2 regions of the Isoptericola nanjingensis genome follow, and region 1 is predicted to be linked to the other one. Evidence: predicted binding sites of a transcription regulator. Region 1 holds the regulator's gene; the other holds the start of a gene.
What was found. Region 1 encodes LexA, which represses DNA repair genes until DNA is damaged. Its sites were predicted from a motif close to TCGAACANNTGTTCGA; they were not measured.

Region 1 (7,136 bases):
CGCACCGTGGACCGAGGCCGACGTCCCCCTGCTCGACGAGGCCGCCGAGCTGCTCGGCGAGGACGACTCGATCGCCAGGGCCGAGGCCCGGGCGCGCGCCGCCGAGCGCGCCGCGGAGCTGGAGTACGCCCGGTCCGTGCTCGAGTCCACCGGCGCGGGCGGCGGCCTGGTGGACGCCGAGACGCTGGCCTCCCGGTTCGAGTCCACCGGGCCGCGGCTGACGACCGCGGAGCGCGCCGCGGAGGACCGGACCTGGACGTACGGCCACGTGGTCGTCGACGAGGCGCAGGAGCTCTCCCCCATGGCGTGGCGGATGCTGGTGCGCCGCGTGCCCACGCGCTCGATGACGATCGTCGGGGACGTCGCGCAGACGTCGTCGCCCGCGGGCGCCCGGTCGTGGGCCCGTGCGCTGGACCCGGTGCTCGGCGACTCCTGGCGCCTGGAGGAGCTGACGGTCTCCTACCGCACCCCGGCCGCGGTCGCGGACGCCGCGCAGCGGATGGCCGCGGAGGCCGCGCTCCCCGTCTCGCCGCTCACCGCCGCCCGGCAGGTCGACGGCGCGCTGGAGCTCACGCGGGTCACGCCGTCGGGTCCCGCGCGTCCGGTTCTGGTCCAGGAGGTCGTGGACCACGCCGTCTCCCTCGCGGGCGAGTTCGTCGGCTCCGACGGCGCCGGACGGGTGGCGGTGGTGGCCGCGGCCGACCAGGTCGAGGCGATCCGGGTCGCCGTCGAGTCCGCCCTGCCCGACGCCCTCGGGCCGGACGAGGGCGCGCGCCTGCTCGCCCAGCGCCCGGAGGACGCCCAGGTGAGCGTGCTCGACCCGCGCGCGGCCAAGGGGCTGGAGTTCGACGCCGTCGTGCTGGTCGAGCCGGCGGCCGTCGCGGAGGGTCCGGGCGGGGCGTCGGACCTGTACGTCGCGATGACGCGCCCCACCCAGCGCCTCGTCGTCGTGCACGAGCGTGCCCTCCCCGCCGGCATCGTGGAGCTCGTCGCGGCGTGACGCAGGAGGTGGCACCGGACATCGCCACCGGACATGGCACCGCAACGGTGAGACGCGTTTGTCGGCGCGGGCCCGCACGGCGCACCATGGCCTCGTGCTGCGAGCCCTCCTTCTCGAGAACGTCCACCCCGTCGCTGCCCAGAATCTTCGTGATGCGGGCATCGAGGTCGTCACGCGCCCCGGCGCGCTCGACGAGTCCGAGCTGATCGAGTCCCTCGCGGACTTCCAGATCCTCGGCATCCGGTCCAAGACCACCGTCACCCGCAAGGTCCTGGAGAGCGTCCCCGGCCTGCAGGCCGTCGGCACCTTCTCCATCGGCACCAACCAGATCGACCTCGAGGCCGCCGCGGCCCACGGCGTGGCCGTGTTCAACGCGCCCTACTCGAACACGCGCTCCGTCGTCGAGCTCGCGATCTCGGAGATCATCGCCCTGACGCGTCGCCTCACGGTGCGCGACAAGGCGCTGCACGACGGTGTCTGGGACAAGACGGCGGAGGGCTCGCACGAGGTGCGGGGCCGCACGCTGGGCATCATCGGCTACGGCAACATCGGCTCCCAGCTGTCGGTGCTCGCCGAGAACCTCGGCATGCGGGTGGTCTTCTACGACACCGCCGAGAAGCTCGCCCTCGGCAACGCGCACCGCGTCGAGACCATCGAGGAGCTGCTCGCCGCGGCCGACGCCGTGACGATCCACGTGGACGGGCGGGCGGGCAACGCCGGCCTCTTCGGGGCGGACCTGTTCGCCGGCATGAAGCCCGGCGCGATCTTCCTCAACCTGTCGCGCGGCTTCGTCGTGGACGTCGAGGCGCTGCGGGAGCACATCCGCTCCGGGCACCTCGGCGGCGCGGCCGTCGACGTCTTCCCGACCGAGCCGAAGAAGCGCGGCGACGGCTTCACGTCGCCCCTGCGCGGCCTGCCGAACGTCATCCTCACCCCGCACGTCGGCGGCTCGACGGAGGAGGCCCAGGAGGCGATCGGCGAGTTCGTCTCCAAGAAGCTGCGCGACTTCGTGGCGACCGGGTCCACGACGCTGTCCGTGAACCTCCCGAACCTCCAGCTCGCGCACACGGGCGTCGGCCGCATCATGCTGCTGCACCGCAACGTGCCCGGCGTCCTCGCCCGCGTGAACCAGGTCTTCGCCGACCACGGCGCCAACATCGAGGCGCAGATGCTCGCGACGCGCGGCGAGATCGGCTATGTGGTGACCGACATCTCGGACGTCACCCAGCGCGGCGCGTCGGCCAAGCTGCAGGCCATGGACTCGACGATCCGCCTCCGCATCCGCGACGCGTTCGAGCGGCCCGAGTTCCCGCCGGGGCCCGCCGCCGGCTGACACCCACCCGGCACCGCACGGCGCACGCGCCGCACGCGCGAAGGGCGGCCCCGGTTCCCCGGGGCCGCCCTTCGCGCGTCGGTCGGTGCTCAGCCCGACTTGCGGCGGAACATCTTCTGCACGGGCCCGGTCGTCTCCGAGCCGTGCACCTGGCCGGTGTTGCCGTCCTTGCCGGCGGTCGGGTGGCTGGCGGCGTTCTTCTTCTCCAGCGCCTCCCGGAAGCGCGCCTTCGTGTCCTCGGAGGGCTTCGCCCTGGAGTCGTCCGTCATCGCGGTCACCTCGTCGTCCGTCGGGGTGGGTGTGCTCGCGCGGCGGGGCCACGCAGCACCTGGTGCCGTCCAGCATGCCCCGGGCCGTCACCCGGCGCCAGGGCATTTCGCCCGGACCGGGCGACCCGGGCGTCAGGCGGTCGTGCCGCCGCTCCCGGCGGTGGCGCGCTCGTCCCGCTCCGCCCGCAGCGAGCTGATCGCCGACTCGAAGTCCTCGAGGGACTCGAACGACTGGTAGACGCTGGCGAAGCGCAGATAGGCGACCTCGTCCAGCTCGCGCAGCGGCCCGAGGATCGCCAGGCCGACCTCGTTCGCCTCGATCTCCGGCCGGCCGGAGGCGCGCAGGGTCTCCTCGACCTTTTGCGCGAGGACGGCGAGGTCGTCGGCGCTCACCGGCCGGCCCTGGCAGGCCTTGCGCACGCCCGCCACCACCTTGTCCCGGCTGAACGGCTCGGTCACCCCGGAGCGCTTGGCCACCGACAGGCTGGCCGTCTCGATCGTGGTGAACCGGCGCTGGCACGCGGGGCACTGACGCCGGCGACGGATGGACGAGCCGTCGTCGGAGGTGCGCGAGTCGACGACTCGCGAGTCCGCGTGGCGGCAGAACGGGCAGTGCATCGCTGGTCTCCTGCGCTCGGCTCCGGACCGGCGCCCGGCTGCCCGACAAGGTAAGCGGCGGGCGACCGTCCGCGCAAGCAGGATCCCCCGCGGCGGGGCCGATCCTCGCCGTCAGTCCAGCGGGAGCACCACGACCTGCCCGGTCTGGAGCTCCGCCGACGTCAGCCCGTTGAGGTCGCGGAGCTCGGCGACCACGTCACGCAGATCCTCGCCCGTGTCACGCACCTGCTGCGCGTACTGCCAGAGGGTGTCGCCGGGCGCCACCGTCTGGAGCCGGACCTCGACGCCCGTGCCCGGCGACTCGGCGACGGCGCGCTGGCCGAACAAGCCCGCTCCCACGAGCACGAGGAGCACGAGGGCCGCGACCACCACCCGGCCCCTGCGGGTGAGTCGGAGCCCTCCGAGCCCGAGGAAACCGTGCGCGTCGCTGGTGCTGCGTGCGTTCTGCATCGTCCTGCCTCCGGTCCACGCGGTGCCGCCCGGGGCGGCCGCTCCGTCGAACGTCTGTTCGTCGAACACCTGTACGTCGAACTGCTGTACTAGGTGTACCACGTCCCGGCGACACGGTCGAGGCCCGATCGAACAGATGTTTGATGTCGGGCCGGAACTGGCTTAGAGTGGCCGACAGCGCGATGGAAGGTTTGTCGGATTTCATCGGCCCGCCCACGGGCCGCGCCCTGCAGGACGGAGAACGCGATGACCAGCGGACGGGACCAGGCCCCGGCGTCCACGACGACGGCGACGCCATGGGCTGCCCAGGACGAGACCCTCGACGGCGCGGCCACGACGACCGCCGGCGCCTCGACGACCGCGCTGGCGTCGGTGAGCGAGCTCTCGCCGTCGTCCGACCGCCTCACGCCCCGCCAGCGGCGCGTGCTCGAGACCATCCGCAGCTCCGTCGAGGCACGTGGCTACCCGCCGACCATGCGCGAGATCGGCGAGGCCGTGGGCCTGGCGAGCCCGTCCTCGGTCAAGCACCAGCTCACCACGCTCGAGCGCAAGGGCTACCTGCGCCGCGACCCCAACCGGCCGCGCGCGATCGAGGTCGTCGACCCCGAGGCACCCGCCATCGACAGGGCCGCGCCCGAGGCAGACCCCGCCCCGGGGTACGTGGCGGGGTCGCTCGCCGCGTCCGACGCGCAGCCGGCTCAGGCCCCGTCCTACGTCCCGCTGGTCGGCAGGATCGCCGCCGGAGGCCCCATCCTCGCGGAGCAGGTCGTCGAGGACGTCTTCCCGCTCCCCCGGCAGGTCGTCGGCGACGGCGACCTGTTCCTGCTCAAGGTCGCGGGCGACTCGATGGTCGACGCCGCGATCTGCGACGGCGACTGGGTGGTCGTGCGCAGCCAGCCCGTCGCCGAGAACGGCGAGGTCGTCGCCGCGATGATCGACGGCGAGGCCACGGTCAAGACCTTCAAGCAGGCCGACGGGCACACCTGGCTGCTGCCGCAGAACGCCGCCTACTCCCCCATCCCGGGCGACGAGGCGCAGGTGCTCGGCCGGGTCGTGGCGGTGCTCCGCAGCCTCTGAGTACCGCCGGTGCGGCCCCGGGCCGTCAGAACCCGAGGCGCTGCTGCACGGCCCGCATGCTCTCGGCCGACGCGCGCAGCCCGGCGACCTCGTCGTCCGACAGCGGGGTGTCGATCGTCTCTGCCACGCCCCGGCGGCCGACGAGCGACGGTACCGACAGGCAGACGTCGCTGATGCCGTAGAAGTCGTCCAGGCGCGAGGACACGTTCATCACGCGGTGCTCGTCGTTGAGCACCGCCTCGATGATCCGGGTGGCCGCCAGGCCAACCGCGTAGTTGGTGGCCCCCTTGCCGGCGATGACGCGGTAGGCGGACTCCACGACGTCGGTCGCGATGCGCCGCCGGGCAGCCTCGTCCAGGGGCGGGTGCCCCCGGAACGGCCGCCAGTCCAGGAGGGGCACGCCGGCGATCGTCGCGGAGCTCCACAGCACGATCTCCGAGTCGCCGTGCTCGCCCGCGATGTTCGCGTGCACGTTCCCGACCGCCACCCCGCAGTGGCGGGCCAGCGCGTCGCGCAGCCGCGACGAGTCGAGGACGGTCCCGCTGCCGAACACCCGCCCCCGGGGCAGGCCGCTGATCTCCTGCGCGGCGTAGGTGACGACGTCGACCGGGTTGGTGACCATGAGGAACACGGCGTCCGGGGCCACCTCGAGGAGGCCCGGCAGGATGGACCGCGTGAGGCCGACCGTCGCCTCGGCCAGGTCGAGGCGGCTCTGTCCGGGCTTCTGCTTGGCCCCCGCCGTCACCGCGACGATGTCGGCGCCGCGGCAGACCTCCACGTCGTCCGAGCCGTCGATCTCGGCCTGAGGGATGAACATGCCCCCGTGCCGGAGGTCGAGCACCTCGGCCTCGACCTTCGCGCGGTTGACGTCCAGGAGGGCGACGGACCGGGCCGCGCCCCGGGCCAGCGCCGCGTACGCGAGGGTGGAGCCCACCGCGCCCGCTCCGACGATCGCGAGCTTGGTCGTCCTGCGTGTCTCGTCCACGGCCCCACGCTAGGTGTCGAGGCGCCGGAGCGCAGCGCGGACGAGTTCCCCGTCCGTGGTCGGCCAGAAGTCGGGCATGGAGCGGGTGAGGAAGGACCCGTAGCGGGCGGTCGCGAGGCGCGGGTCGAGCACGGCCACGACGCCGCGATCCTCGCCCGTGCGCACGAGCCGGCCGGCGCCCTGCGCGAGGAGCAGCGCGGCGTGCGTGGCTGAGACCTGCATGAACCCGTTGCCGCCCACCTGCTCCACCGACCGGGCCCGCGCCGCCTTCACCGGGTCGTCCGGGCGCGGGAACGGGATCCTGTCCACGAGCACCAGCTGGCAGCTCGGGCCCGGGACGTCGACGCCCTGCCACAGCGAGAGGGTGCCGAAGAGGCAGGTCGCGGGATCGTCGGCGAACGCCTTCACGAGGGTCGGGAGCTGGTCGTCGCCCTGGCACAGCACGGGGACGTCCAGCCGCTCGCGCATCGCCTCCGCGGCGGCCGTCGCCGCCCGGCGGGAGGAGAACAGCCCGAGCGTCCTCCCCCCAGCGGCCTCGATCAGCCCGGCGATCTCGTCGAGCTGGGCATCGGTCGTCGGCTCACGTCCGGGCGCCGGCAGGTGCCGCGCCACGTACAGGATCCCCTGGCGCGGGTAGTCGAACGGGCTGCCGACGTCGAGCCCCGCCCAGTCCGCGGTCTCGTCGGAGCCCCCCGAGCCCGCCAGGCCGAGCGACCGCGCGACCGGGTCGAAGGTGCCGCCGAGGGTGAGCGTCGCCGAGGTGAACACGCCGGTCGCCTCGCCCAGCAGGTGCGTGCGGATCAGCCCCGCCACCGCGAGCGGCGCGGCATGCAGCCGCGTCACGCCGTCGCCCGCCCACGGCGCGTTCTCCGGCGGGCGCGAGCACCACAGCACGTCCGCCGTCGTGTCCTCCGCCGCCATCCTCTCGGCGACCTCGAAGAGCTGCAGGACGGCGGACTGCGCCATCTTCGTGCCGGCGTCCGGCGCCTCCTGCCCCTTCCCCGCGCCCTGGGGCTTGAGCCGGGTGAGAAGCTCGCGCGCCGCGTCGCGCACGGCGCCCACCGCGGCGCGCAGGTCGTCGGGGAGGCCGAGGGGGAACCGCTCCGCGGGCGCCGTGGCGAGCAGGTTGCCCAGGCGCTGCGACGCGGCGTCGAGCGCCTCGGTCTCGGTGCCGCCGTGCCGACGCGCGAGGCGTGCGGCGTGCTCCACCACCGTCAGGGAGAGGTCGACGGTGGCTGCCGCCGTCACGCGCTCGGCGAGCTCGTGCGCCTCGTCGACGACGACGGCGTCGTGCTCGGGCAGCACGCCCGGGTTCCCCGAGACGGCGATGCCGAGCATCGCGTGGTTGGTGACGACGACGTCCGCGTCCCGGGCCGCCGCGCGCGCCCGCTCGGGGAAGCACTC
Region 2 (7,136 bases), on a different contig from region 1:
GGACCCTGGGCACGTCGTTCACCACCGGCGCGTCGTTCGGCGCCGCCGACACCGGGACGGGGTGCGGCGCGGGCAACGGCACCTCCGCGACCATCCCCGCGGGTGGGACGGCCGCGCTGTGCGTGGCAGTCACGCTCTCCGCGTCGGCGCCGTCGACGGTGCAGGGGCAGGCAGGCGGGGTGTCCGTCGCGCTCGCGGCCTCGCTCGGGGGCACGGCGTGGACCGACACGGGCACGGTCGTGAGCGGCGCCGTGAGCGCGGCGACCGTTCCCGCCCCCACCCTCTCGTGCGGCGCGCTCGGTCTGGTCTCCGTGACCTTCAACTGGACGGCGGTCGCCAACGCGACCCGGTACCAGTTCACCTTCGGACCCGCCGCCACGCCCACCACCGTGCAGGTGCCGGCCGGTACCACCAACTATCAGGTGACGGGGGTCGCGACGAACGCCTCGGCGCGCGTGCGCGCCGAGCGGGTCTTCACGGGCAACGTCGTGTGGACGTCGGTGCCGTCGAACACTCGCACCTACAACATAGCCCTGGGCCTGATCGGCACGTGCACCTGAGCGGCCGCCGGTCGGGCGGGCCCGGGGCCCCTACACTGCCCCGGTGACCACGACGATCGGAGTCCTCGCCCTGCAGGGCGACGTCCGCGAGCACGCGGCCGCGCTGGAGCAGGCGGGGGCGCGCGCCGTGAGCGTGCGCCGCCCGTCCGAGCTGGACGCGGTCGAGGGGCTCGTCCTGCCGGGCGGCGAGTCGACGACGATCGACAAGCTGCTGCGGCTGTTCGAGCTCGCCGACCCGCTGCGGCGGCTGATCGGCGAGGGGTTGCCCGTGTTCGGCTCGTGCGCGGGGATGATCCTGCTCGCGGACCGCATCGAGGGCGGCACCGCCGACCAGCGCACGCTGGGCGGGATGGACGTCGTCGTGCGGCGCAACGCGTTCGGCCGCCAGGTGGACTCGTTCGAGGCGGACCTGCAGGTCGCGGGCGTCTCGGACGCGCCGGGCGGGCGCCCGGTGCGCACCGCCTTCATCCGCGCTCCGTGGGTCGAGGAGGCCGGGCCGGACGTCGAGGTGCTCGCCCGCATGCCGGACCGCTGGGCGGACGGCTCCACGGTGGGGCCCGCCGCCGGTAAGATCGTCGCAGCACGTCAGGGACGGCTGCTCGCCACCGCGTTCCACCCGGAGATCACGGGGGACGCGCGCGTGCACGGGTTGTTCGTCCGGCTCGTCCAAGCATCGCGAAGGAGTTAGGGAGCGCATGTCAGGTCACTCCAAGTGGGCCACGACCAAGCACAAGAAGGCGGCGATCGACGCCAAGCGCGGCAAGCTTTTCGCGAAGCTGATCAAGAACATCGAGGTCGCCGCGCGCACGGGCGGCGGCGACCCGGCCGGCAACCCCACGCTGTTCGACGCCATCCAGAAGGCGAAGAAGTCGTCGGTCCCCAACGACAACATCGACCGCGCGCTCAAGCGCGGCTCCGGCGAGGGCGCCGACGCCGTCGACTACCAGACGATCATGTACGAGGGTTACGGCGCGAACGGCATCGCCGTCCTCGTCGAGTGCCTCACGGACAACAAGAACCGTGCCGCCTCCGAGGTGCGCCTCGCGTTCTCCCGCAACGGCGGCAACCTGGCCGACCCGGGCTCCGTGTCCTACCTGTTCTCCCGCAAGGGCCTCGTCGTGGTGCCGAAGGCGGAGGGCGTCACGGAGGACGACGTGATGCTCGCCGCGCTCGACGCGGGCGCCGAGGAGGTCAGCGACGAGGGCGACGTCATCGAGGTCCTCTCGGAGGCCACCGACCTCGTCGCCGTGCGCACGGCGATCCAGGAGGCCGGCATCGAGTACGACTCGGCCGACTCCATCTGGCACCCCTCCATGGAGGTCGAGGTCGACGTGGAGGGCGCGCGCAAGATCATGCGCCTCATCGACGCGCTCGAGGACAGCGACGACGTGCAGAACGTCTACGCGAACTTCGACGCCTCCGACGAGGTCATGGCGGCCCTCGACGAGGAGTGACGGCTCCCGGCGCGGGTCGGCCGTCCGCGGCCGCCCGCGTGAGAGGGTGACGACGTGCGCGTGCTGGGGGTGGACCCGGGTCTGACCCGGTGCGGGGTCGGCGTCGTCGACTCGTTGCCGGGCCGCAAGGCCCGGATGGTCGACGTCGGGGTCGTGCGCAGCGAGCCCGAGCTGAGCGTCGACCTCCGGCTGCTGCGCGTCGCCGAGGGGCTCGAGGAGTGGCTCGAGCGCACGGTGCCCGACGTCGTCGCCGTGGAGCGCGTCTTCGCCCAGAACAACCGCGGCACCGTGATGGGCACCGCGCAGGTCGCCGGCCTCGCGATGGTCGCGGCCGCCCGGCGCGGCGTCCCGGTCGCGATGCACACGCCGAGCGAGGTGAAGGCCGCCGTCACCGGGTCCGGCCGCGCCGACAAGGAGCAGGTGCAGCGCATGATCGCGCGCATCCTCGGGCTCGACGAGCTGCCGCGGCCGGCCGACGCCGCCGACGCGCTCGCCCTCGCCGTCACGCACCTGTGGCGGCCGTCCGGAGCGCTCCAGGGCGGCGAGCGGAACGAGCTCACCCCGGCCCAGCGCGCCTGGGCGGCGGCCGAGCGCACCGCGCGCACCGGCTCGCACCGCGGCGCCCCCTCCCGAGCCCGGCGCTGAGCGGGACCCGGGCCGCCCGGTCGCCGTCGCGCGGCTCGTCGTGCGGCTCGTCGAGTGTCGCCCGCCCCGGCGTCGGCACCGGTTGTTACAGTGACGCCTCGTACGGGTGTTCGACGGCCGTGTCGACGGACATCTCGACGGCCTCTTCGACGGAAGGACCACGGTGATCGCCTCCCTGACCGGCACGGTCACGCACGTGACGCTGGAGCGGGCCGTGCTCGACGTCGGCGGGGTCGGGTACCTCGTGCACGCCACCCCGGGCACCCTCGCCGGCCTGCGGGTGGGGGAGCGGGCCCAGCTGCACACCACGCTGGTCGTCCGTGAGGACTCGATGACGGTGTTCGGCTTCGCGGAGGCGGACGAACGGGAGGTCTTCGAGACCGCCCAGTCCGTGTCCGGCGTCGGGCCCCGGATCGCTCTCGCCATGCTCGCCGTGCTGACCCCCGACGCCCTGCGCCGCGCCGTCGCGTCCGAGGACCTCGCGGCGCTGCGCCGCATCCCCGGTGTCGGCCCCAAGAGCGCCCAGCGCATGGTGCTCGAGCTGTCCGGCAAGCTGGGCGCCCCGACGTCCGCCGCCGCCGGCGCCGTCGTGCCCGACGCGCCGCCCGTGGCCGCGGGAGACCCGGCGCGCGACCAGGTGGTCGAGGCGCTCGTGGGCCTGGGCTGGGCCGCCAAGGTCGCCCAGGACACCGTCGACCGGGTCCTCGCGGACGCGAGCGACGACCGCCCGGCCGACAGCCCGATCGACGTCGCGGCCACGCTGCGCGCGGCGCTGCGCTCCCTGGGCGGCCGCCGTGGCTGAGGCGGACCCGGAGTACGGCGGGGAGCGGCTCGTCACCTCCTCGGCCGACGACGTCGAGCGCGCGGCCGAGGCGGCGCTGCGGCCCAAGAAGCTCGACGAGTTCGTGGGCCAGCGCGTGGTGCGCGACCAGCTCTCCCTCGTCCTGCAGGCCGCGCTCGCCCGCGACGCGTCGCCCGATCACGTGCTCCTGTCCGGACCTCCCGGGCTCGGCAAGACCACGCTGGCGATGATCATCGCCGCCGAGCTCGGCACCTCGCTGCGGGTCACGAGCGGGCCGGCCATCCAGCACGCGGGCGACCTCGCCGCCGTCCTTTCCTCGCTGGAGGAGGGCGAGGTCCTGTTCATCGACGAGATCCACCGCCTCGCGCGCCCCGCCGAGGAGCTCCTGTACGTCGCGATGGAGGACTTCCGCGTCGACGTCGTCGTCGGCAAGGGGGCGGGCGCGAGCGCGATCCCGCTGGCGCTGCCGCCGTTCACCGTCGTCGGCGCGACGACGAGGTCGGGCCTGCTGCCCGCCCCGCTGCGCGACCGCTTCGGGTTCACCGGGCACCTCGACTTCTACGACGCCGCCGAGCTGGAGCGCGTCATCACCCGGTCCGCCGGCCTGCTCGGCGTCGACATCCAGCACGCCGCAGCGCACGAGATCGCGGGCCGGTCGCGCGGCACCCCCCGCATCGCCAACCGCCTGCTGCGCCGCGTGCGCGACTGGGCCCAGGTGCGCGGGGACGGCAGCCTCGACCTCCGGGCGGCCCGGGCGGCGCTGGAGGTCTACGAGGTCGACCCGATCGGCCTCGATCGGCTGGACCGTGCCGTGCTCGACGCCGTCTGCCGCCGGTTCGCCGGCGGTCCCGTGGGCCTGGGCACGCTCGCGATGACCGTGGGTGAGGAGCCGGACACCGTGGAGACGGTGGCCGAGCCGTACCTCGTCCGCGAAGGGCTCCTGGGCCGCACGCCGCGCGGCCGGGTCGCCACGCAGGCCGCCTGGGAGCACCTCGGGCTCGAGCCGCCGCCCGGCGCGTGGGGCGCGCCGCTCGGGGGAACCCTGTTCGACGGGTCCGACAGGGACGCCGGGCCGCCCCAGTAGACTGGGAGCGCCCCCGGCCGCCGACGGCCCAGGGCCGGAACTCGACGGGTGCCGTGCTCGTTGGGGGCCGTGTGCGCAGGACTCTGCGCCGGCGTGCCGACCGGTGCGCCCCCGACGCCCGGCAGTCGGTCGACGACCGTCGGGCAGCGACAGACAAGGACGCTCCGTGGAACTCATCATCCTCTTCGTGGTCCTCGCCGGCCTCATGTTCTTCATGAGCCAGCGGACGCGCAAGCAGCAGAAGCAGCAGGCCGAGTTCCGGTCGCAGCTCGAGCCGGGTCAGGAGGTCATGACCGGTTCGGGCCTGTTCGGCACGGTCGTGGAGATCGACGAGGCGACCGACACCGTCACCATCGAGACCGGCCCCGGCGGCGCGCAGACCCGCTGGCTGCGCGCGGCCATCGCCAAGCGCGTGGACGCGCCGGTCGAGGAGCCCGTGGCCGAGGCCGACGAGACCGACGTCACAAGCGACTCCTCCGCGACCGGTACGATCACCTCCGGCGACGGTCACATCGACGTCCCCGACGACCTGTCGAGCCTGGACACCGCGCAGCGGGAGTACCGGGAGCAGCAGCGTCGTGACGAGGGCGAGGCCGGCACCACCAAGTGACAGCATCGAAGTGACAGCACCAGCGACATGGGACGGCGGGCGCTCGCGCCCGTCGGCCTGACGACGCGCCGGTCGGGGTGATCCCGGCCGGCGCCATCACGCGCCGGCCCCGCGGCGGCGCGCAGACGGGAAGAGACAGAAGTTGGCGAACTCACGCACGAAGCGGTCGCGTCCGGTACGCACCCTCGTGGTCTTCACGATCCTGACGATCGTCCTGCCGTTCCTCGCCCTCGGCGCCGGCGTCTTCTGGGACGCCAAGTCCGACTCCAACCCGGACGGCGCGAGCTGGGCCCCGGGGCTGGCGCTCGACCTGCAGGGCGGCACGCAGCTGATCCTGAAGGCGGACACCACCGACGGGTCGCAGGTGACGTCGGCGACGATCGACGAGTCGATCAACGTCATCCGTCAGCGCATCGACTCCTCGGGCGTGTCCGAGGCGGAGATCACCGCGCAGGGCTCCCAGAACATCGTCGTCGGGATCCCCGGCGAGGTGTCGCAGGAGACCATCGACCTCATCTCGCAGCCGGCGCAGATGCGCTTCCGCCCGGTGCTGACGTACGCCGCGGGCACGCCGACCCCCGAGCCGTCCGCCTCGCCCAGCGCCGACGCCGGCGACGCGGCGCAGGACGACGCCGCCAAGGACGACGCGGCCAAGGACGACGCGGCCGCTGAGGACGCCGCCGGCGACGCGCCGAGCGGCAAGGGCGCGGGTGCGCCGCTGTCCGTCCCGGCGGACGTCGACCCGTCGGCCACGCCGACCGCCACCGCGACCCCGACCGAGGGCGACGACGCGGACCCGTCGCCGTCGGCGACCCCGGAGGGCGAGGAGGCAGCAGCCTCCGACCCGAGCGACCTGGCGCAGATCACGCCGGAGATCCAGAAGCAGTTCGAGCAGCTCGACTGCACTGACCCCGCCAACCTCAAGGGCGGCGGCGGGGACGACCCGGACAAGCCGCTGGTGACGTGCGGCGAGCAGGACGGGCTGAAGTACATCCTCGGCCCGATGGAGGTCGACGGCGTGCACATCTCGTCGGCGAGCTCCGGCCTCGTCCCCGGCGCGAACGGCACCACCACCAACGAGTGGGGCGTCTTCCTCAACTTCGACTCCGTGGGCACGAAGGAGTTCCGCGAGACCACGACCCGTCTGCAGGGCCTCGAGGCGCCGCGCAACCAGTTCGCCATCGTCCTGGACGGGCTCGTCGTCTCGGCGCCGTCCCTGTCCCCGGGCACGATCATCTCCAACGGCCAGGCGACGATCTCCGGGTCGTTCACGCGCGACTCCGCGGCCACGCTCGCCAACCAGCTGAGCTTCGGCGCCCTGCCGGTGCAGTACACGGTCGAGAGCCAGGAGGTCATCTCCGCGACCCTCGGCTCCGAGCAGCTGCGCAACGGCCTGATCGCCGGCCTCATCGGCCTCGCGCTCGTCGTCGTGTACTCGCTGCTGCAGTACCGCACGCTCGGCCTGCTGACGGTCGCGTCGCTGGTGGTCGCGGGCGTGATCACCTACGTGTCGATCGCCCTGCTCTCCTGGGGGATGGGCTATCGGCTCTCGCTCGCGGGCGTCGCCGGCCTGATCGTCGCCATCGGCTTCACGGCGGACTCGTTCATCGTGTACTTCGAACGGATCCGCGACGAGCTGCGCGACGGGCGGACCCTCGCCTACGCGGTCGAGCGCGGCTGGGCCCGCGCCCGGCGCACGGTGCTCGCCGCCAAGGCCGTCAACCTGATCTCCGCGATCATCCTGTACTTCCTCGCCGTGGGCGGCGTGCAGGGCTTCGCGTTCACCCTGGGTCTGACGACGATCATCGACGTCGCCGTCGTGTTCTGGTTCACGCACCCGATGATGGAGGTCATCGCCAAGATCCCGTTCTTCCGGGACGGCCACCTGTGGTCGGGCCTGTCGCCCGAGCGCCTGCGCGCGAGCTCCGGCCCGCGGTACGCGGGCGCCGGCCGGGTGCGGATGCCGCAGCCCGCCGTGGCC

Region 2: the regulator LexA is predicted to act here: its motif matches at 2,758-2,773, upstream of ruvA (Holliday junction branch migration protein RuvA).

The regions. Positions count from the first base shown of each region.
Region 1 covers NZ_JBNOZL010000001.1:88,594-95,729, forward strand. The annotation lists gene ACQP6G_RS00410 (HelD family protein) at 1-1,000, shown strand, start outside; gene serA (phosphoglycerate dehydrogenase) at 1,095-2,333, shown strand; gene ACQP6G_RS00420 (DUF5302 domain-containing protein) at 2,423-2,602, opposite strand; gene nrdR (transcriptional regulator NrdR) at 2,735-3,220, opposite strand; gene ACQP6G_RS00430 (LysM peptidoglycan-binding domain-containing protein) at 3,332-3,739, opposite strand; gene lexA (transcriptional repressor LexA) at 3,917-4,747, shown strand; gene ACQP6G_RS00440 (L-lactate dehydrogenase) at 4,773-5,732, opposite strand; gene ACQP6G_RS00445 (ATP-dependent DNA helicase) at 5,742-7,136, opposite strand, start outside.
Region 2 covers NZ_JBNOZL010000003.1:402,565-409,700, reverse strand. The annotation lists gene ACQP6G_RS07420 (hypothetical protein) at 1-560, shown strand, start outside; gene pdxT (pyridoxal 5'-phosphate synthase glutaminase subunit PdxT) at 604-1,248, shown strand; gene ACQP6G_RS07410 (YebC/PmpR family DNA-binding transcriptional regulator) at 1,256-2,014, shown strand; gene ruvC (crossover junction endodeoxyribonuclease RuvC) at 2,069-2,659, shown strand; gene ruvA (Holliday junction branch migration protein RuvA) at 2,823-3,461, shown strand; gene ruvB (Holliday junction branch migration DNA helicase RuvB) at 3,454-4,545, shown strand; gene yajC (preprotein translocase subunit YajC) at 4,712-5,155, shown strand; gene secD (protein translocase subunit SecD) at 5,343-7,136, shown strand, end outside.